4 regions of the Dietzia sp. PP-33 genome follow, and region 4 is predicted to be linked to each of the others. Evidence: predicted binding sites of a transcription regulator. Region 4 holds the regulator's gene; each other region holds the start of a gene.
The links. Region 4 encodes LexA, which represses DNA repair genes until DNA is damaged. Its sites were predicted from a motif close to CGAACANNTGTTCG; they were not measured.
Positions count from the first base shown of each region.

Region 1: the regulator LexA is predicted to act here: its motif matches at 1,542-1,555, upstream of NJE57_RS03270 (HNH endonuclease signature motif containing protein).
Region 2: the regulator LexA is predicted to act here: its motif matches at 2,135-2,148, upstream of NJE57_RS16595 (HNH endonuclease signature motif containing protein).
Region 3: the regulator LexA is predicted to act here: its motif matches at 1,754-1,767, upstream of NJE57_RS06065 (HNH endonuclease signature motif containing protein).

Region 1 covers NZ_JAMYEI010000001.1:675,419-680,383, reverse strand. The annotation lists gene NJE57_RS03270 (HNH endonuclease signature motif containing protein) at 1-1,510, opposite strand, end outside; gene NJE57_RS03265 (DUF2784 domain-containing protein) at 1,619-2,005, opposite strand; gene NJE57_RS03260 (3-deoxy-7-phosphoheptulonate synthase) at 2,306-3,379, shown strand; gene NJE57_RS03255 (isoprenyl transferase) at 3,439-4,206, shown strand; gene NJE57_RS03250 (MOSC domain-containing protein) at 4,206-4,904, shown strand.
Region 2 covers NZ_JAMYEI010000010.1:74,434-79,398, forward strand. The annotation lists gene NJE57_RS16585 (amidohydrolase family protein) at 1-1,068, opposite strand, end outside; gene NJE57_RS16590 (XRE family transcriptional regulator) at 1,257-1,892, shown strand; gene NJE57_RS16595 (HNH endonuclease signature motif containing protein) at 2,153-3,742, shown strand; gene NJE57_RS16600 (NAD(P)/FAD-dependent oxidoreductase) at 3,763-4,965, opposite strand, start outside.
Region 3 covers NZ_JAMYEI010000002.1:407,621-412,585, forward strand. The annotation lists gene NJE57_RS06065 (HNH endonuclease signature motif containing protein) at 1-1,717, opposite strand, end outside; gene NJE57_RS06070 (DUF1906 domain-containing protein) at 1,904-2,722, opposite strand; gene NJE57_RS06075 (SDR family NAD(P)-dependent oxidoreductase) at 2,882-3,781, shown strand; gene dapA (4-hydroxy-tetrahydrodipicolinate synthase) at 3,821-4,708, opposite strand; gene NJE57_RS06085 (hypothetical protein) at 4,850-4,965, shown strand, end outside.
Region 4 covers NZ_JAMYEI010000001.1:298,837-303,801, reverse strand. The annotation lists gene dapF (diaminopimelate epimerase) at 1-315, shown strand, start outside; gene hflX (GTPase HflX) at 353-1,801, shown strand; gene lexA (transcriptional repressor LexA) at 1,841-2,509, opposite strand; gene NJE57_RS01480 (hypothetical protein) at 2,739-3,101, shown strand; gene nrdR (transcriptional regulator NrdR) at 3,216-3,671, shown strand; gene hrpA (ATP-dependent RNA helicase HrpA) at 3,680-4,965, opposite strand, start outside.

The sequences.
Region 1 (4,965 bases), 380 kb from region 4:
CGGTGATGAGGCGGTCGAGGTGGAGTCGCCACTGGTGGTCGAGGATCTGGTCGCGGGCCCGTGCCAGGGGGCCTGTGGGGGTGGTGCGGTGTTCGTGTCCGGTCTCGGTGATGATGGTCAACTCGCCGAGGGGTCCGGGCTGGTAGGCGCAGTGTCCGAAGGTCTTTTCCCGGTGGTGCCTGCGACACAGGCAGACCAGGTTCCACTCGGCGGTCGGTCCGCCGAGTTCGGGATGGAGGTGGTTGAAGGCGATGACGTGGTCGATCTCGCAGTCGTGGGCATCGACGGTGCAGCCGGGGTGGCGGCAGGTGCCATCGCGCAGCCGGATCCGCTCGACCAGGGCCGGGGTGAGGAAGTATTTGAGCACCGCGTCGGGGGTGTCGAGGACGCCGGGTTGGGGGTCGATCAGTTCGAACCGCACTTTCGCGTCGCCGCCGGAGAGCAACTCCTCGCACAGCCAGTCGAAGCTGGCGTAGGCGCCGGTGACGAACTGGACCTGGTTGGGCAGGCCCTGGGCGATGCCGTTGATGATGGAGATCCGCACCGGCTTGTCGGTGCCCCAGGACGCGCCCAGGGGCGGCCGGTCAGCGGCGCCGGCGCTGACGGGGCTGTCGGCACGGTCGGTGGGGTGTTCGGGGTCGTGCAGGCCGGTGCCGATGTCGTCGGTGTTGGGGTCACCCAGGGCGCACAGGGCGTCGGCGCGGAGCTGGTCGCGGCTGCGGGGATGACCGCTGTCGGTGGCGGTGCGGGCGGCGGCGTCGATGCGGCGCCGGAGTTTCTCGGCGGCGCCGGCGGGCAGGTTCGCCCACATGCTGGTCATGCCGGCTCGGCCGGGGCGGAACCGGACGGTGCGCTGCTCTGCGGCGGCATCGGCGGTGTCCTGGGCGCCGGTGGGGTCGTGGCGCTCGCGGGAGGCGTCCACGGTGGTGTCCAGGGCTGCCCGGCTGGGGCGGTGGCCGCCGTCCAGGGCCCGCGCGAGGGCCGCGACGACCTCGGATTCGACGTCGCCGATGATGTCGTCGGGTATCTCGGCCAGGCGGCAGGCGGTGTCGATGGCCAGTTGTTCGGGAAACAGGCCGCGCTCGACCGAGCTACGCAGACGCGACAGTCGGGTGTGGATCTGAACCCCGGCGGTGACCAGGCGCGCGGCGTGCCAGGTGGTCAACGCCATCGCCGCGGCCAGGTGATCGCGGGCCCGGTCGGTCGGCTCCAGACGCGCGAACGCCGGGCGTGAGTCGGATGCGGCGGGATCAGCCTCGGACACATCGTGGGCGGCCCGGTCCAGACGCCTCATCGCCTCCACGAGGTGGTGCGCAGCCTGCAGGCGGGTGGCCGCGGCCAGATTCTGGGCACGAGTGGCCGACCGGGCCACCTCGCTCAATGCCTCGGCGTCGAGGGTGTCCAGGGGCTCGGGCACGGCGCGATGCGGCCCGGTGGTGAACGACTCAACAGCGGACGATCCAGCAGCGAACGGCCCGGTGGTGAACGACCCCGTCGTCGTCGTACTCATCACCGTCACCCCTCCCGCGCCACACCAGACTCGAACATGTGTACTAGTCTAGACGCGGTCCGACTATCGCGCAAGTGTTCGAGTGTCGGGTACGGGATTGAGAGCGCCCTATGAGCGCGGCGGCCGGCCCGCCCGGGACCGGTTCCGCCAGCTCAGCAGGGCCAGGCCGGCCCAGGAGACCAGGACAGCGGCCGCCACCGCGAGCTGCGCCGTGAGCAGATGCTCCTCGGGGTAGATCACGCCGGTGAGGTAGTGGTCGATGAACCCGGAGGTGGGAATGGTCTCGCGACCGGCGTGTTCGCGGCCCCAGTTCTCCACGTGGGTCAGCGGACAGACCCACCCCACGATGGCGATCGCCAGCGCGTACACGGCGGTGGCCAGGTGCGGCCAGAACGTCCACCGCCACCGCCAGGCGAGGAAGCCGCCCACCGCCAGGTAGACGAGGAACGCGGCATGGAGAAGCATCGCGATGTCCGCGATCAGCCGGTACCCCATGCCTCCAGGGTGCCAGCCTCGGCCGGTGGCGGGAGTGGTCCGCCGCCGGCGTCGTCTGCTACGGTGTGCCGCATGTCGAACGCTCGCGCATATTGGCGCTTTATGTGGGCTCCGGGTGGAGCCCGCGCCGCGAGCGCACGCGTCCGCTAGACGGACGCCCCGACACCCGGAGCCCAGAGGCGGTGACCACCACGGTCGCCGCCTCCCGCCATTTCCAGCGGCGGATCCGGGTGCATCACGGGCACCACGAGGATCACGGCACCCGGCCCGCCACCACCGAGAGACCAGGAGCGCACCGCCGTGACCATCACCGCCGAGAACCCCACCCAGACCGCTGACAGGCGCGTCCTGTCCTACTCCCCGCTGCCGACCCCCACCCAGATCCTGGGCGAGCTCCCGCTGGGGCAGACCCGGGAAGCGCTGGTCGAGCGCAGTCGCACCGAGGTCGCCGACGTGCTGGCCGGACGCGACGACCGGTTGCTCGTGGTGGTGGGCCCCTGCTCGGTCCACGATCCCGAGGCCGCGCTCGACTACGCCGGCCGTCTCGCGGCGCTGGCCGAGGAGACCGCCGAGGACCTGCTGATCGTGATGCGCGTGTACTTCGAGAAGCCGCGCACCACGGTGGGGTGGAAGGGCCTGATCAACGACCCCGCGCTCGACGGCAGCTACGACATCCCGCGCGGCCTGCGCACCGCCCGCCGGCTCCTGCTGGACGTGCTCGACCTGGGGCTGCCCGTGGGCTGCGAATTCCTCGAGCCGACCAGCCCGCAGTACATCGCCGACGCCGTCTCCTGGGGCGCGATCGGGGCGCGGACCACCGAGAGCCAGGTACACCGCCAGTTGGTCTCCGGACTGTCCATGCCGGTGGGCTTCAAGAACGGGACCGACGGCGAGGTGCAGGTCGCGGTGGACGGGTGCAGGTCCTCGGCCTCGCGGCACGTGTTCTTCGGTACCGACCCCGACGGTCGCGCCGCGGTGGTCGAGACGGCCGGCAACACCGACTGCCACGTGATCCTGCGCGGCGGAACGGGTGGGCCGAACCACGACGCCGGGTCGGTGGCGTCCGCGGTGGCGTCGGTCGCGAAGGTGGGGCTGCCCGGTCTCGTCATGGTGGACGCCAGCCACGCCAACTCGGGCAAGTCCCATGAGCGGCAGGCCGAGGTCGTGGCCGAGCTCGCCGAGCGCGTCGGGGCGGGGGAGCAGGGCATCTCCGGCGTGATGATCGAGAGCTTCCTCGAGGCCGGCGCCCAGTCCGTCGGGGCCACCGAATTGGTGTACGGCAAGTCCGTCACCGACGCGTGCATCGGCTGGGACACCACCGCCGACAGTCTGCGCGCTCTCGCTGCGGCGGTACGCGGCGGCCGGAGGGGTTGAGCCCGGCCCGGGTAAGGGGGACCTCTGTGGAGGGGGCGCCGCGCGGTACTCTTTCCCGCGTGGACGCCTCCTCCCCCCTGTACTCGCTGTACGAGTCTCGACTCCGGTCGTCGCTCGAGGGTGCCCGGCTCCCACGGCACATCGCGGTGATGTGCGACGGCAACCGCCGCTGGGCCAAGGAGGCCGGCTTCACGGACGTCGCCCACGGCCACCGGGCGGGGGCGGTCAAGATCGCCGAGATGCTGGGCTGGTGCGACGAGCTGGGCGTGGACGTGGCCACCATCTATCTGCTCAGCACCGAGAACCTCGGACGGGACACCGACGAACTCGACGAGTTGCTGCAGATCATCGCCGACGTGGTGGACGAGATCACCGGCCCGGGCAAGAACTGGGAGGTCCGCATAGTCGGTCGCCTGGAGGTGCTGCCGGAGTGGCTGGCCGAGAGGCTGCGCCACGCCGAGCGGGTGAGCAAGGGGCGACCGGGGGTCAAGGTCAACGTGGCCGTGGGCTACGGCGGCCGGCAGGAGATCGCCGACGCCGCGCGGGATCTGGTGGCGCAGTTGATCGAACAGGGCCGCACGGGGCAGGAGCTGGTCGACGGGATGACCGTGGAGGGCATCGGCGAGCACCTCTACACCTCCGGCCAGCCCGATCCCGACCTGGTGATCCGCACCTCGGGTGAGCAACGGCTGTCGGGCTTCCTGTTGTGGCAGAGCGCGTACTCGGAGATCTGGTTCACCGAGGCGTACTGGCCGGCGTTCCGCCGAGTGGACTTCCTCCGCGCCCTGCGCGACTACGGCGCCCGACACCGTAGGTTCGGTCACTGATGTCGGCGTCGGGGACCGGGGTACCGGAGTCGTTCTCCGTGAAGGCCGTCTGCGTGGTGGACCAGCTGCTCACCGTGCCCGGCCGGGTGGGGGTGACGGCGATCGACAAGCAGCCCGTCGACGGCCCGGTGCAGGTGCGCGAGTACGGACTCCACGGCGACGTACAGGCAGATCGCGAACACCACGGCGGCGTGTGGAAGGCCGTCTACCTGCTCTCCGATTCCGACGTCGAGCCGTGGGAGCCCGAGTTCGGCGGCCCGATCCCGCCCGGCTACTTCGGCGAGAACCTGCGCGTGACCGGCGTCGACACCGCGCAGCTGCCGATCGGCACGGTGCTGGAGGTGGGGCAGGGCAGCGGGCGTAGAGCCCCTCTGCGACTGGAGATCACGACGCCGCGGATCCCGTGTCAGACGTTCGGCGACCGCGTGGGTAAGCCGAGGTGGGTGCGCCGCTTCACCGAGGCCGGGCGACCGGGCGCGTACGCCCGCGTGCTGCGGGCGGGGCCCGTCGAGGCCGGCGACGAGATCCGGGTGGTCGCGGTGCCCGGCCACGGCGTCACCATCGGGCGGGTGTTCGAGGGGGTCGACGACGACGAGGTCGGCCGCCTGCTCGCCGAGTACAACCTCTCCGATCTCGCACCGAGCCTGGTGCGCAAGCTCGACCCGGCCACGGACGTGCGTCCCGCCGACGCCGACTGAGCCGGCCCCTCACGCTGTCGAGAGGTCGATTCCGTTCACGTTTCCCCAGGGGCGGGTTCAG
Region 2 (4,965 bases), on a different contig from region 4:
CAGCAGCATCGCGGTCTCGATCGCATCCGACCGGCCGACCGGGTTGAACGGGTCGCGCACGTTGTCCGCACCCGCCGCCACGGTGACCCCGCCGTCCAGCAGTGCCCGCACGGGGGGCAGCCCGCGCGGCGTGGAGGTACATTCGGCGCGGCCCTGCAGGTACAGGTTGGTCACGGGCAGGGTCACCACCCCGACCCCCGCGCCGCTCAGCGCGGTGGCGGCGTCCGCCTGACCGGTGGCGTCCATCGCGCCGATCCGGCAGCAGTGGCCGGCCGTCCGGACGCGGCCCTCCTCCCACGAGGCCACCCGGTCGGTGAAGGCCGTGAGCATGCCGTGGTCGCCGTCGAGGAACTCGTCGACGTGCAGGTCGACGCCCACGCCGAGCTCCTCGGCCAGGTCGATCAGCCGGTGGGTCTCGGCGGCGGTGTCCGGGGCGATGTGCGGGGCACCACCGATGAGGTCGGCCCCGGCCGCGATCGCGTCGCGGGCCCGGTCGGCGGGGTCCTCGTCGCGGACCATCACCGCGATCTGCAGGTCCAACACGCTCGCGAGTTCATCGCGCACGCGGACCAGGGCCCGGACCCCGCGCAGGGGATCGCCCTCGCTGTGCAGGTCCACGTGACTGCGCACCGCGGTGGTGCCGTTGGCGACCAGTCGCCGCGCCGCGGCCAGCGCCCGGGCGTGGATCTCGTCCTGGTCCACGGTCACGGCGAAGGCCCGCCAGGCGTCGATCGCGGCGCCCAGGTCGCAACCCGGTGGGCGGGTGGCGCCCCAGCTCAGCGCCTTGTCCAGGTGGGCGTGTGGTTCGGCCGGAGCCGTCAGCGCCAGGAAGCCGCGGCCGTCGATCACCGCCGGGCCCGGTGCCTCGGAGTCACCGGCCGAGCTGACCGCGAGAACCGAGTCGCCGTCGATGTCCACGTCGACCACCCGGCCGTCGAGGAGTCGCACCCCGGCGATGCGGTCGACTCTCCTCGGGGTGATCTCGTCGGGCGCCGGGGGCGTGTCGCCGGGCGCCTGAGCTGCCTCGCTCGGGGCCGTGGCGGCGCGCGGGCGGGTGAGTGTGTCCACGGGCTGGGTTCTCCTGCTCTGCCGGACCGTCCCCGGCCGGGTCGGGGCGTTGCCCTTGTGATTTCGACCCGGACGCGAGATATTGACCTCGTCAATACAGACGAGTCTGGTGGCCCCGTGTTGCCGTGGGATTACCTCGCGGTTCCGGTGTGTAACCGGCTCCAGCCCGGCAGTCCAGGAGGACCGTTGTGACGACCGCACGGAGCGAGGGCCAGGAACGTCTCGGTGCGCGCATTCGTCATCACCGTCGGCAGTTGGGACTCACCCTGGTCGAGGTGGCCGACCTGGCCGGCATCTCGCAGCCGTTCCTCAGCCAGATCGAACGCGGCAAGGCCGCGCCGAGCATGTCGACCCTGGAGGGGCTCGCCCACGCCCTGGGCACCACCCAGGCGCACCTGCTGGAAGCGGTCAACTCACCCTCCGGCCCCGCCGACCCGTCCGGTCCCCCGGGCCCACCCGGCGCGGCGGCAGGTGGTCGTGGCGCGGCGGCAGGCGACCCCGTGGATGTCCGGCGGTCCACGGAGGGCGCGATCCTCACCCGCGCGGAGGGCACCGTCGGCGGGCACACCCGGTTGCTGCCGGGCGGGCCGAACGACACCCAACTACTGGAGTTCGTGGAGACCAACCACGTCCCGGGTCGGTTCTTCCACCACCCGGGACTCGAGTGGCTGTACGTCACCCGGGGCACGGTCCTGTTGGAGGTGGGCGACTCGCTGACCCGGCTGGAGGCGGGGGACGTCGCGCGGTACGACGGCGAGCTCCCCCACCGTTGGTACGTCCCCGAGGGCGAGCAGGCCTGCCTGATCGTGGCCCGGCCGGGCTGATTCCTGCGGTCCGACCACCCGCCGACCCCCGCCGACCTGGGGTGCCCTGCAGGGGCCGAGCAGGGCACTGCCAGTCAGGGCACTGCCGGTCTGGGCGCCGCGTACACGCGCATCCACCGCGACCGCTGGCGCGTACCGAGGGTGAGCGAGCCGGCGTCGCTGACCTGCGGCGCCCTGCAGGGGTCGTCCAGGGCACTGCAGGTCAGGGGGCCGGATGGACGCGAATCCACGCTGTCGTACCTCGAACGTACGGTCGAACCATGACCACCACACCTACCACCGCCACCGACGACGTCGACGCTCCCGCAGCCCTCGTCCCGCCGCCCGGATTCACCACGGCCACAGGACCGGCCCTCCCCGTTCTGGTCCCCGAGGCGTTCGCCCACTGGGACCCCGGGCAGCAACGCGGCTATCTGGCGCAGAGGACGATCAACGCGGCAGAGGGGCGAACCGTCGCCTACGCCTATGCCTGCGTCCGCTCCGGCGCCGAACACGATCGCCACCGCGACTCGTGGGAGACGGCGGCCACCATGATCAGCGCCTCGATGGCTCTGTCTCGACACGGGGCGTCCCGGCTGGTGACCACCGCGGTCGAGCTGACCGAACGCCTGCCCCGCACCGCCGCGCTGCTGACCACCGGCTGGATCGGCATCCTCGCCGCCCACACCATCGCCGAGGAGACCGCCCTGGTGGCCGACCACCTCATGCCGGAACTCGACCGGCGGATCAGTGACGGCCTGGCCCCAACCAGGCGCCGCACGCACCCGCCCAGGCTCGGCCCGTTGCGCAAGATGCTCACCAAGACCGTCGCAGCCTGCGATCCCGTGGGCGCCGACGCCCGCGCTCGCCAGGCGCGACGCGACCAGGATGTGCAGATGGAGCCCCTGAGGGACGACCGGGCGCTGATCACCGCCACCCTCACCGTCGAGGATGCCCTCGAGATCGCCGAACGCATCGACGCCGTCGCCCGCACGGCCTCTCCCGACGACCCCCGACCTCTCGGACAGCTCCGCGCCGCGGGACTACTCGCCCTCAGCCGCGGCTGGACCAGCCTCCCGGGCCCAGACGGCGAACACCCCACCGACCCCGGGGCCCGGTCCGCCGCCCGCCGGGTGACCATCCACGCCTACGACGACGGCACCCCGGACAACCGCGGCCTCACCCTCGCCGGGTACGGGCCGATCACCGGACATACCGCCGCCGAGCTCGAGCGCAACGCCAGACACAGGATCGACTCGCTCTCCGACCTCGCCGATCCGGACTCCGCTGCGGCCCGGCGATACCCGCCCTCGGAGGCCCTGTCCCGGTTCTGCCGGGGCCGCGACGGCACGTGCGTCTTCCCCGGTTGTCAGACCTCTGCGGAGCGAGCCGACCTCGACCACATCATCCCCTTCGACCATGACGACCCCGACCGGGGCGGGCACACCACGTGCGACGACCTCGGCAGCCTCTGCCGCCTCCACCACCGCCTCAAGACCGACGGCGTCTGGGCCTACTACCGGGACACCGACGGGTCGTACGTCTGGCTGCACGGCCCCAACCACCCCCACGCCTCTGCCGACACCCGCGTCATCACCTTCCCCACCGGTCCGCTGGCAGACCATGCTGCGCCGCAACGGCCCGAGACCAGCCTGCGCCAGCGAGAGGCGGCCGAGGCAGGCGAGACCGGTAGCGGTTCGGCCGCCTCCCGGAGACGGCCTCACCTACGCCACCGCCGCGATGTGGAACGCCGCAAGCTCCGGGAGCAGGCGAGGCGGCGGCGCCAGGCGCCTCCGCCGCCGCGCTCAGAGCCGGGAGCGGGCTCGGCGGCAGGGTCTGCGTCGGGATCAGACGAGGAGCCGCCGTTCTGAGGTGGCGAGCCCGCGCGTGGTCAGTACCGCGGGCTCGTCGGGTACCACCCGTCAGACGGGTCGTGGGGTCCGACGGAGCCGACCTCGATGTGCTCGAAGGATGCGAAGTCCCGGGCGAGCCGGTCCCAGTTCTCGCGGGTGACCGCTGTGGTGATCGCCGAGGCGATCCGCCCGATCCCGCCGTAGATCCCCGAGAGCTGGTGCCCGGTCACACCCATCGAGGCGCGCGCGCCGGTCGAGAAGTGGTGCAGGCGGGCCAGCCACGGGGCGGAGCCGGGGTCGCGCTCGGTGAACTCGAAACCCGGCCCCAGGTAGGGGCTGCGACCGGCCGGATGGTCGGCCGCGGGCGGGTGACGGTCGGACCACAACGCGATGTCGTCGACGAACTCGACCAGTTCCGGACGCAGCCGCAGGTCCACCTGGTATCCGGTCGCGGCCAGGACCACGTCCGCGTGGAACCGCCCCTTGGCTGTGTCGATCGCGATCTCCTGCCCGCCGGTGCCGGTGTCGACCATCGAGACCGCGTTCCACCCGCACCCGGTGTGCAGTGCGAACCCCGGCAGGGTGAAGCACCGCCACACCGCGTGCTGCGTCGGCGGCTGGGGAAGCCCCCCGGACAGCACCCCGAAGTCCCACTTGCTCCGGTCGTCGAGGTCGTAGAAGCGTTCCTGCATGCCCGGGAACTCCATCCACCGCAGTGGATTGGAGGCCGGGATCGTCTCCCGGCGCACGAACACATGGGCGCGGACGGCGCCGTGATCCAACGCCGTCGCCGCGTTGTCGAACCCGGAGGCCCCGCCGCCCAGCACCGCCACGCGACGGCCGCGCATCGCGGCGAAGTCGATCGGGTCCTCGGTGTGGAACCACCGATCGCGGGGCAACGACGAGGAGAGGAATTCCGGGACCCTCGCCCCACCCCCGCCGGCGAGGCCCAGTGCGCAGACGATGCGCCTGGCCGTGAGCGTGGACTCGCTCCCATCCGGGTCCCGCAGCTCCACGACGAACGGCCCGTCCGGGGTCGTTGGTCGGTGGATCGCGGTGACGCGGGTGCGGTGTTGCACCCGGATGCCCGTGGTCTGCCGGTACCACCGCAGGTAGTCGTTCCAGTCCAGGCGGGGCACGAGGTCCACCGCCTCCCACGCGGCCTCGCCGTAGACGGCCTCGAACCAGCGGCGCACGTGCAGCGAGGGCACGTCGAACTCGATCCCCCGCATGTGTTTGGG
Region 3 (4,965 bases), on a different contig from region 4:
CAGTGATCGCGTCCGCCTCGTCCTGTCTACGTCGCGCGTCTCGCCGGGCGCGGCGCTCGAGGATCAGCAGGTCGCGTTCTCCTTGGCGGCGGGCTCGGCGACGGCGTTCCCTGGTGGTGTACCGGAACCCGATGAAGGTCCCCCGAGGAGAACCGTCGCTGTGGGTGGGCTCGCGTGCGACCTCCCCCGGGGCACTCTCGACGCGCGCGACACCGCAGTCGCACCCGCCGGAGGAGTCCGCGTCGACCATCTGCTCGACCCGCCGCGCGCGGGCCAGGGGCCCCGACGGCCAGGTACGAACGGTTCGACCCGTCTCCGTGACGATGTCCACCACGCCGTCGGGGTCCACTCTGTATCCCCACCCTGAGAAGGTCTTGAGTCGGTGGTGGGTCCGACACAGGCAGATGAGGTTCCACTCCACGGTCAGACCTCCGCTCTCCGGGTCCTCCTTGAGGAACGGGACCACATGATCCAGATCGCAACGGTCGGCGGCCACCGAACACCCGGGGTGACGGCAGGTGCCGTCCCGGAGTCGGATGCGCCGGGCGAGCCATTCCGGGACCGCGTATCCGAGCGCAGCCCGGTGGTCGGAGCCCGCTCGTCCGGTGAACACGGTCTCGAACGTCGCCCCCCGCGCCCGGCCGAGCAGATCTCTCAGCATGGCGAGTGAGCCCTCCCCCGAACGACGGAAGAACACCTCTGAGCGCCCGTCGCCGGTCATGATGACGGTGACGTGCGGCCGCAGGGGCGCCTCGGCAGCCGGCTCGTCCTCCGAACGTGCGGCCGGGCCCGCAGACTGGTCGGCGGCCGGTCTCGCAGGCTGGTCGGCGGCCGGGTCCGGGCACGAGCGCGCGGTCGAATCAGTTGCCGGGCCGGGGCCCTCGGTCGCGAGAGCGACCAGCGCGTCCGCCCGGCGCTCATCGGGACCGCGCTCATCGGGAACGCGGTCATCGGGAACACGGTCGTCCGTGCCGGCGCCGGCCTCGTCGTCGTCGTCCTTCAGGCCCTTTCCCGGACCAGGGCTACCCGCCCCCCTGGACCACGTCCCGGTCCCCGCCATCTGGTCCAGCCGCTCGGCCAGGACCTCGGCCCCGGCCGCGCTGAGGCTCGCAGAGACCGACGCCATGCCGTCCGGTGCCGTCCGGATCCACACGCCGCGGCCCCGGAGCGCCTCGTTCCTGCGCCTGCGAACACCGTCGGGGTCGACACCACGGACGGCGCGGTCCATCATCCGCCGGAGCTGACCGCGGCCGAGACGGCCACCGGCCTCCAGTGACTCGACGTAGCGACGCGCCGCGATCTCGGCGGCGGCGCGACACAGGTCGTCGTCGGTCACCCCGCGGAGACAACCGACCATCGTGCTCGCCGTCCGCTCGTCGATCCGTCCGGACTCGATCTCCTCGAGTATCGCCGGACACCGCTCGACCAGCTCGATCGACAGGTCCACCATGGCACCGGCCCGGTTGGCGTGGACACCCAGTGCTACGGCCAGTTCCGAACGCGCCAACTCCCAGGGGTCGACGGCAGCGTAGTCACGGACGGGGAGCTCGGACTCGTGGGCGGCAACGTCGATGGCCCGGACGTGCTCGACGGCCGCCTCGAAGGTCCGGTAGACGGCTCGGATACGCAACGCCGACGCGCGGTTCTCGCCGTCCACTGCCAGTCGGGCGACCTCGGACTCGCACGCGAACAGCTGCTCGGTGTCCTTCGCGCCCATCCCGCCCCCTTTATCGCCTCTGTGTTCGATACTGCTCGAACACGCGTGCGACATAGGGGCTCATCGAGTGAGACCTTCTTCACCAAGGAGGGAAGCGCGGATCAACTCAGCGCATCCATCCCCCACGACGCAGCAGGGCCGGACGGGAAATCCCGTCCGGCCCTGCCGATGCCCTGCCGACCGGTGTCAGCCGACGCTGCCCAGCGCCCCACCCAGGAGGGCGGCCGGGTCGGTCGGCCACCACTGGCCGTAGTCGAGTGCGTACACGCGGTTGAGGTCGGACACGACGCCGCCGACCGTCACCTGCTGGCGGATCGGGAGCTGGTGGATGGTGGCGGCCGGGTTGAGGCGCCCACCGGAGCCCCAGTCGTGCTGCCAGAAGTACTGACCCAGTCCGCGCTGACGGCACCAGTCGATGGTCGGGGCGTTGGCGTAGACGCCGAGCTTCAGGTCGGCCCCGTGCAGGTGGTGGCGGAAGCGCTCGAGGTACGGCGCGATGAGGTTGTCGAACTCCCAGCGCGTCGGGTTGTCGTCGATCGCGGCGTACATCGGCACCCCGCGCGGACCGCCGGCGGCGAAGTGGATGCCGATGCCGACCCTGGAGTGGTGGTCGCCGCCCGCCGCCCCCGCGCGCCAGTCGGCGGTGGCGTCCCTGCCGAACTGGTAGCAGGAGACCATGTTGAGGCCGTGCGCACGGAAGTCGTCGACCTCACGTCGTAGCAATGGCTTCCCGGTCATCCACTCGGCGCCGGGACGGCGGTTCGAGCAGTACCGCACCGCTCCCATGTGGCCGGCTGCGCGAACCGACGCCGCCGACGGCGGGCCCGACGCGTAGTCCAGGAGGGTGCCGATCGGGATCCCGGCACCGGCGCCGGGGAGGGCTCCCAGGGGGGCGGGGATGGACGACTGCGCACCGACGGCGGGGGTCAGCCCCGCAGCGAGGGCGCCGGCACCGGCCGCGCCGAGCCCGGCGCGGCGGAGGAAGGATCGGCGGTCGAACGTCATGGAGGTACTCCGAGATCTCGGTCGAAGACGAAAGGCGTGTGACGCGTGGGATCTCACCCGCCTCTAGGGAGTGTGTCACAAGAAGATCGCGCCGTCTCCCCCGGCGTTACCACACGGGTGCTCCACCACGGCGAAGGCGCGACTGGTTGACTGTCGTCCATGACTCGCACGCCCAGATGGTCCGCCTCTGATGTCACAGACCAGACGGGACGCACGTTCGTGGTGACCGGCGCCAACGCCGGGATCGGCCTGGCCACCACAAAGGTGCTCGTGGACAGGGGCGCACGGGTGGTCATGGCCTGCCGGAATCAGGAGAAGGCCGAGGCCGCGCGCGCCACCCTGCCCGTCGGGACCCGCGACCTGGCGTCGGTCCGCCGGCTCGACCTGTCCGACCTCGACTCGGTGGACGAGTTCGTCGCCGGGGCCACGGGCCGGGTCGATGTGCTGATCAACAATGCCGGGGTCATGAATCTCCCGCTCAGCCGCACCGCCCAGGGGCACGAGATGCAGTTCGGCGTCAACGCCCTGGGACACCACGCGCTCACGCACGGTCTGCTGCCGCGGCTGACCGACCGCGTGGTCTGGCTCGGCTCGTTGGCCCACCTGCGGGGGCGGCTCGACACCGACGATCTGAGCATGGACCTGCGCGGATACCGCCCGATGCGGGCCTACGCGGATTCGAAACTGGCCTGCATCATGCTCGCCTACGAGTGGCAGCGTCGGTTCGAGCGCGACGGCCGGGGGATCCGGTCGATGGCCGCCCACCCCGGTTACACCGCCACCGAGTTGATCCGGCAGAGCGGCCGCCCCGTTGCCGACAGGTTCTTCGAACTGGGCAACTCGATCCCGTGGGCGGGCCTGACGCCCGAGATGGGCGCGCTCTCGGTCCTCTTCGCCGCCACGGTGCCGGACCTGCCCGGCGGGTCGTTCGTCGGGCCGGATCGCCTCGGCGGCCTCCGGGGGCATCCGAAGATCGCGAGGTCGAGCCGTGGGTCGCGCGACCCGGAGGTCGCCTCCGCCCTGTGGGAGCGCTGCACGGAGATGGCGGCGTTCCGGTAGGGCGGGAGAACCTCCGGGCGACGACGGCGAGAGAGCGACTCAGGCGAGCCCGGACGCGGCCAGGCCCTCGCGGAGCTTGTCCTTGTGCTCGGGCGGTCCCTGGAGCAGGGGCATTCGTAGCTGGTCGGAGCCGATCAGGCCCTGCATCTTGAGGGCGGCCTTGACCTGGATCGCACCCTGCGAGGTGTGCATGATCGCGTCGACGGCCGGGATGAGGCGGGTGTGGATCCCGCGGGCGCGGGGGAGGTCGCCGGCGTCCACCGCGTCGATCATCGCCCGGTAGTCCTCGCCCGCGACGTGGCCGACCACCGAGACGATCCCCGCGGCGCCCAGCGCCAGGAACGCCAGGTTGAGCACGTCGTCACCGGAGAACCACAACAGGTCGGTCTCCGCCATGAGCCGGCTGGCCTCGAACAGGTCGCCCTTGGCGTCCTTGACGGCCCGGACCCCGGGGATCTCGCCCAACCGGCGGATCGTGTCGGAGGACAGGGCCGTGCCGGTCCGCCCCGGGATGTCATAGGCCATGACGGGGCGTCCACCGGCCTCGGCGATCATCCGGAAGTGCTCGACGATCCCGTGCTGGGTGGGTTTGTTGTAGTACGGCGTCACCACCAGGAGGGTGTCGGCGCCGCGCTCCACCATCGCCCTGGCAGCCCGCATCGAGTGCTCGGTGTCGTTGGTCCCGCAGCCGGCCATCACCGACACCCGGTCCCCGACCGCCTCGACGACCGCGGCCACGGCGTCGTAGTCCTCGTCGTCGGTGGTCGTCGCGGACTCACCGGTCGTGCCGTTGACCAGGAGCCCGTCGTGGCCGTGGTCGGCGAGGTGGACGGCGAGACGCTGCAGCCCGTCGAAATCGATCGAGCCGTCATCGTGCATGGGGGTCACCATCGCGGTGATGACCCGACCGAAGGGATTGTCCGACATGGTCAACAGAATAGGCGGTCCCCGGCGGATCGGCGCTCCGACGTGGCCGTCGCCGGCTCCGGGGGGCGGTGTCGGCGAGCACGTCCGGCCCGTCGCGGTTAGTGTCGTGACCACCCCGCACCGACGAGCCAGGAGGACCACGTGAACTCGGAGACAGCACCGGAGCCCCCAGAGGATCTGGGCAACACGATCGATGGCACGCGTGTCGGAGACGGCAGCGGTGCCGGTCCGCGGTCAGGAGAGCCGGCGGCGGGCGT
Region 4 (4,965 bases):
GCGCCGCGGTTCGACACCGGGTTCTTCCCCGGTGGCGTCAACGTGGAGATCGTCACCCCACTGGTGGACGGACGGGTGTCGATGCGGGTCCACGAACGCGGGGCGGGCGAGACCATGTCCTGTGGGACCGGCATCGTCGCGGCCGCCGTCGCCGCCCTGGCGGATGGCGGAGAGGCGACCGGCGAGGTCGTCGTGACCGTACCCGGGGGAGAGTTGGCGGTGAGCCTCACGAAGGGCGGGTCCGCGCTGACCGGCCCCTCGGAGATCGTCGCCGACGGATGGTTCCGCCGGGCCGGATCGACCCGTGGTGCGTAGAGCGCGGTCACCGCGGATGTGAGATGATCGGCGGTGAATGACAAACGATGACACCGCCCCTGACCGGGCCACACGAGACCACGACCCCTCGGTCGGCGAATTCCAGCTCGAGGAGCGGTCGTCGCTGCGGCGGGTCGTCGGACTGTCGACCGAGCTGCAGGACGTCAACGACGCGGAGTACCGCCAGCTCCGCCTCGAGCGTGTCGTCCTGGTGGGCGTCTGGACCGAGGGTTCCGCCGCCCAGGCCGACGCCGCGATGGCCGAGCTGGCCCAACTCGCCGAGACCGCCGGTTCCGAGGTGTGTGACGCGATGATCCAGCGGCGGGACAAGCCCGACTCGGCCACCTACATCGGTTCGGGCAAGGCGAAGCTGCTCAAAGACGTGATCGACGCGACCGGTGCGGATACCGTCATCTGTGACGGCGAGCTCACGCCCGGGCAGCTGATCGCCCTCGAGAAGGCTGTCAACGTCAAGGTGATCGACCGCACCGCGTTGATCCTCGACATCTTCGCGCAGCACGCGACCAGTCGCGAGGGCAAGGCTCAGGTCTCCCTCGCACAGATGGAGTACCTGCTCCCGCGACTTCGCGGCTGGGGAGAGACCCTGTCCCGTCAGGCGGGCGGCCGGGCCGGGAGCAACGGGGGCGTCGGCCTCCGCGGTCCCGGTGAGACGAAGATCGAGACCGACCGTCGCCGCATCCGTGAGCGCATGGCGAAGCTGCGTCGCGAGATCAAGGGCATGAAGCAGGCCCGGGACACCAAGCGCCATCGCCGGCGCGCCACGCCCGTGCCCTCCATCGCGATCGCCGGCTACACGAACGCGGGAAAGTCGAGTCTGCTGAACCGCATCACCGGCGCAGGCGTACTCGTCCAGAACGCACTGTTCGCCACCCTCGATCCCACCACCCGGCGGGCCGAGCTGCCGGACGGACGGGCGGTGGTCTTCACCGACACGGTCGGGTTCGTCCGGCACCTTCCCACCCAACTCGTCGAGGCGTTCCGTTCGACGCTGGAGGAGGTCGTCGATTCCGAACTGCTCCTGCACGTGGTGGACGGATCGGACGCCTTCCCGTTGCGTCAGATCGAGGCCGTGCGCACGGTCATCAACGACGTCGTGGAGGAACAGAACGCCGAGAGTCCCCGCGAGCTCGTGGTGATCAACAAGATCGACGCGGCGGATCCGGTGGTGTTGACCGAACTGCACCACGCGCTGCCGGACGCGGTGTTCGTCTCGGCGACCACGGGGGAGGGTATCGACGAGTTGCTCGGCCGGATCACCCGGATCATCGCCTCCGGGGACACCGAGGTGACACTGGAGATTCCCTTCACACGTGGGGACGTGGTCTCCCGTGTCCATGCCGAGGGCGCGGTGGTGGACGAGCAGCACACGCAGCACGGGACGCGGATCGTCGTCCGGTTGCCCGTCTCCGTGGCGAGCGAGCTGGGGGAGTTCAGCTCCGGGGGCTCACACGACGGCGCCGCCTGATCCGGTCACACGGTCAGGCAGCGCCGTGGCAGCTCGGGGTCAGAGCTTGCGGAATACAGTGACGACCTTCCCCAGGATGGTCGCGTGCTCTCCGGGAATCGGGCTGAACGACGGGTTGTGGGGCAGTAGCCAGACGCCGCTCGGGTCCCTGCGGAACGTCTTGACGGTGGCCTCGCCGTCGATCATCGCGGCCACGATCTCGCCGTTGTCCGCCACGTTCTGACGGCGGACCACCACGTAGTCGCCGTCACAGATCGCTGCGTCGATCATCGATTCGCCGACAACCCTGAGCATGAACAGGTCACCGGACCCCACAAGATCGGACGGCAGGGGGAAGACCTCCTCCACCGCCTGCTCCGCCAGGATCGGCCCTCCGGCCGCGATCCGGCCGAGAACGGGGACGTACACGGGCTCGACCGCCCCGCTCGGCCGCGGCTCCTCGGGCGACGGGGCACGCCGACCCCGGGACCGCTGCCCCGGTACCCCGTGGACGTCGACGGCCCGAGGCTTGTGCGGATCACGCGTCAGGAAGCCCTTCTTCTCCAACGTCCGCAACTGGTGCGCGACGGACGAGGTCGACTGCAGCCCGACGGCGTCACCGATCTCCCGGATGCTCGGCGGGTAGCCCCTGTCCTTGACGGTGTCGTGGATGTGTAACAGGACGCTCTTCTGGCGAGGCGTCAGGGCCTCGAAGTCGGGCTTGGGCATGTGTGGGTCCCTTCGGCGAATGGGTGTTCGACGTCTTGATCTGTGTACACCCTACTGTGCGTGAGCGGCGTGCGCCACACAGGTGTTCGAAGAAAGTGCCGCCGAAATCTCGACTCTGTCGGACCCGCGTGATACAACTCTAGTCACGTTCGAGTTCGAACAGATGTGCACAGAGATGCACACGGGCGTGCGAACGCGGTTCGCACACCGTATCGAGTTGGGAGAGTTCATGTCCGTCCTGGAGATGCAGTCACCGTCGCGTCAGACGACACCGTGGAGTGAGGTCTGCGCCACCGAACACAGCCGGTCCTCCGCGAGCGGGCTCCGGCCCCGTGAGGATTCGCGTATCCATCCCGTCCCCCGCACCCTGGACCGGGGACGCCCTGCGACCACGCGATCGGTCGCCCCCGGCCGGCGGGTGCTCGTCCGTTCAGCATCCCCGGCGCAGGCCCGGTCATGCCGGGTCGAGGTGCAGCCTGCGTCCCCGGTGGTCGACGATGTGCCGACCTGGGCCCTGCTGGCGTGTGGAGTCGTCTTCGGCATCCTCATGCTGCTGGCGCTGGCCCTCCTCGGCGGGCCCGCCTACGCGTGACCGACCGGATCGCCTTCTAGAATGATCCAGGGACGGCGCCCCGTCGTCCCTGCATCGCCTCCGGCTCCGGCCGGGGGAGGCCTGCGGAACCGGTCGACGAATGGCGGAGCTGGAATGTACTGCCCGACATGCCACCACGAGGATTCCCGGGTTATCGACTCGCGGGCGGTCGACGACGGTCAGGCTATCCGCCGCCGACGCGAGTGCCCGGAGTGTGGGCACCGGTTCACCACCCTCGAGACCCCGTTGTTGACCGTGCTCAAGCGCAACGGCGTCACCGAGAGCTTCAGCCGCGACAAGGTGGTCCGCGGAGTGCGACGGGCGTGCCAGGGCCGGTCGGTGGACGAGGACGCCCTCAGACGTCTGGCGCAGCAGGTCGAGGACGTAGTCAGAGCCGGCGGCGCGTCGGAGGTCCCCGCCCACGAGATCGGGTTGGCGATCCTCGGACCCCTGCAGGACCTCGATGAGGTCGCCTATCTGCGGTTCGCCTCTGTGTACAAGCAGTTCAGCTCCGCCGCGGACTTCGAGAGCGAGATCATCGCGCTGCGTGAGAGGCACGCGAGAACCTGACCGGATGACTACCGCCTGGTGCGGGAGCCGAGTGCCGCCGCGACCGCCTTGTCGATTCGCTCAGCGGAAACCGGGCGCGCGGTCCCCAGTGACTGCGCGAAGAGCCCCACCCGGTACTCGGCCAGCAGCCACCGGAGATCCCGGGTGGTGCGCGCTCCACCCGGCCGACCACGCAGTGCTGCCGTCGCCTCCGCGACGGTCGCCTCGGACTTCTCCAGGCGCGCGGTGAGTTCCCGGTACCTCGAGGGCGACTTCTCCGCGAGATCGAGCCTGAGGTCGACCGCCCGCACATGACGCTCCAGCTGGGGGAGCAACTCCGCCGGGTGGCGCGCGAGGAACCCCTTTCCCACCAGGAAGTCCAGTGCGGGTCGGACCTCGTCCGCGACCTCGGGGGACACCTGGTCGAGCCGGGCGGAGACGGACTGGGCGGCCACCAGGGCAGGTACCGCAGCGGAGATCGACGCGGCCACCGCGGCCGGCACCTCGGCGCGCGCGGTCGCGCGCAACTCCGCGAACCCGGCGGCGGTCAGGACCGGCGCACCCCTGCGGCGGGCGAGGATCCGTCCGCACGCTGCCAACGAGGCATCGGTGACCAGACCCTCGGCCCCGCCGTGCGGATACTGCGTCAGGGCGAGGCGCTGTTCCACGGGTCGACCCCGCACGATCGAGGTCGCCGAGACCAGCCCGCCGGAGATCATGGTCAGCACGGCAGTGGTCTGGGCGGCCCGCCGCTCCTCCTCGGTGGCGCAGGCGATCCGGTGTATCCCGTCCGCTCGGACCTGCAGCGCCGGGTAGACCGTCACCTCCACCCCGTCGATGGTGCCGGTGATCGAGGGGGCGAGATCTCCGATCGTCTCGGCGGTCCAGTCCCGGTGCGGTCCGTCGTCCGGGACCAGGCGGGAGTTGAGGGTGGCCCGGACCTCGTTCACCAGACGGCTACGCAGGGCACCGAGATCCGTCCCCGACGCCACGACCTCGTCACCGTCGACGACCTCGAACCGCATGCGCAGGTGCTCGGGGAGTCGCTCGGGGTGGAACTCACGGGGGTCGACGGTCGCCCCGATTCGCGCCGAGAGCGCCTCGGCGAGCGCCACCGGCAGAGGCGCGGACCTGGGCGTGAGATCGGAGGCGAGCAGCGCGGCGTACTCGGCGGGCGGGGAGCACAGGCGCCGCAGGTACTTGGGCAGCGTCCGGAGCATCTCGGTGTAGAGCTCCTCGCGGAGCCCGGGTACCAGCCACTCGAAACCGGCCGTGGTGACCGAGGAGAGCTGGGGCAGCGGGATCCGGACGGTGA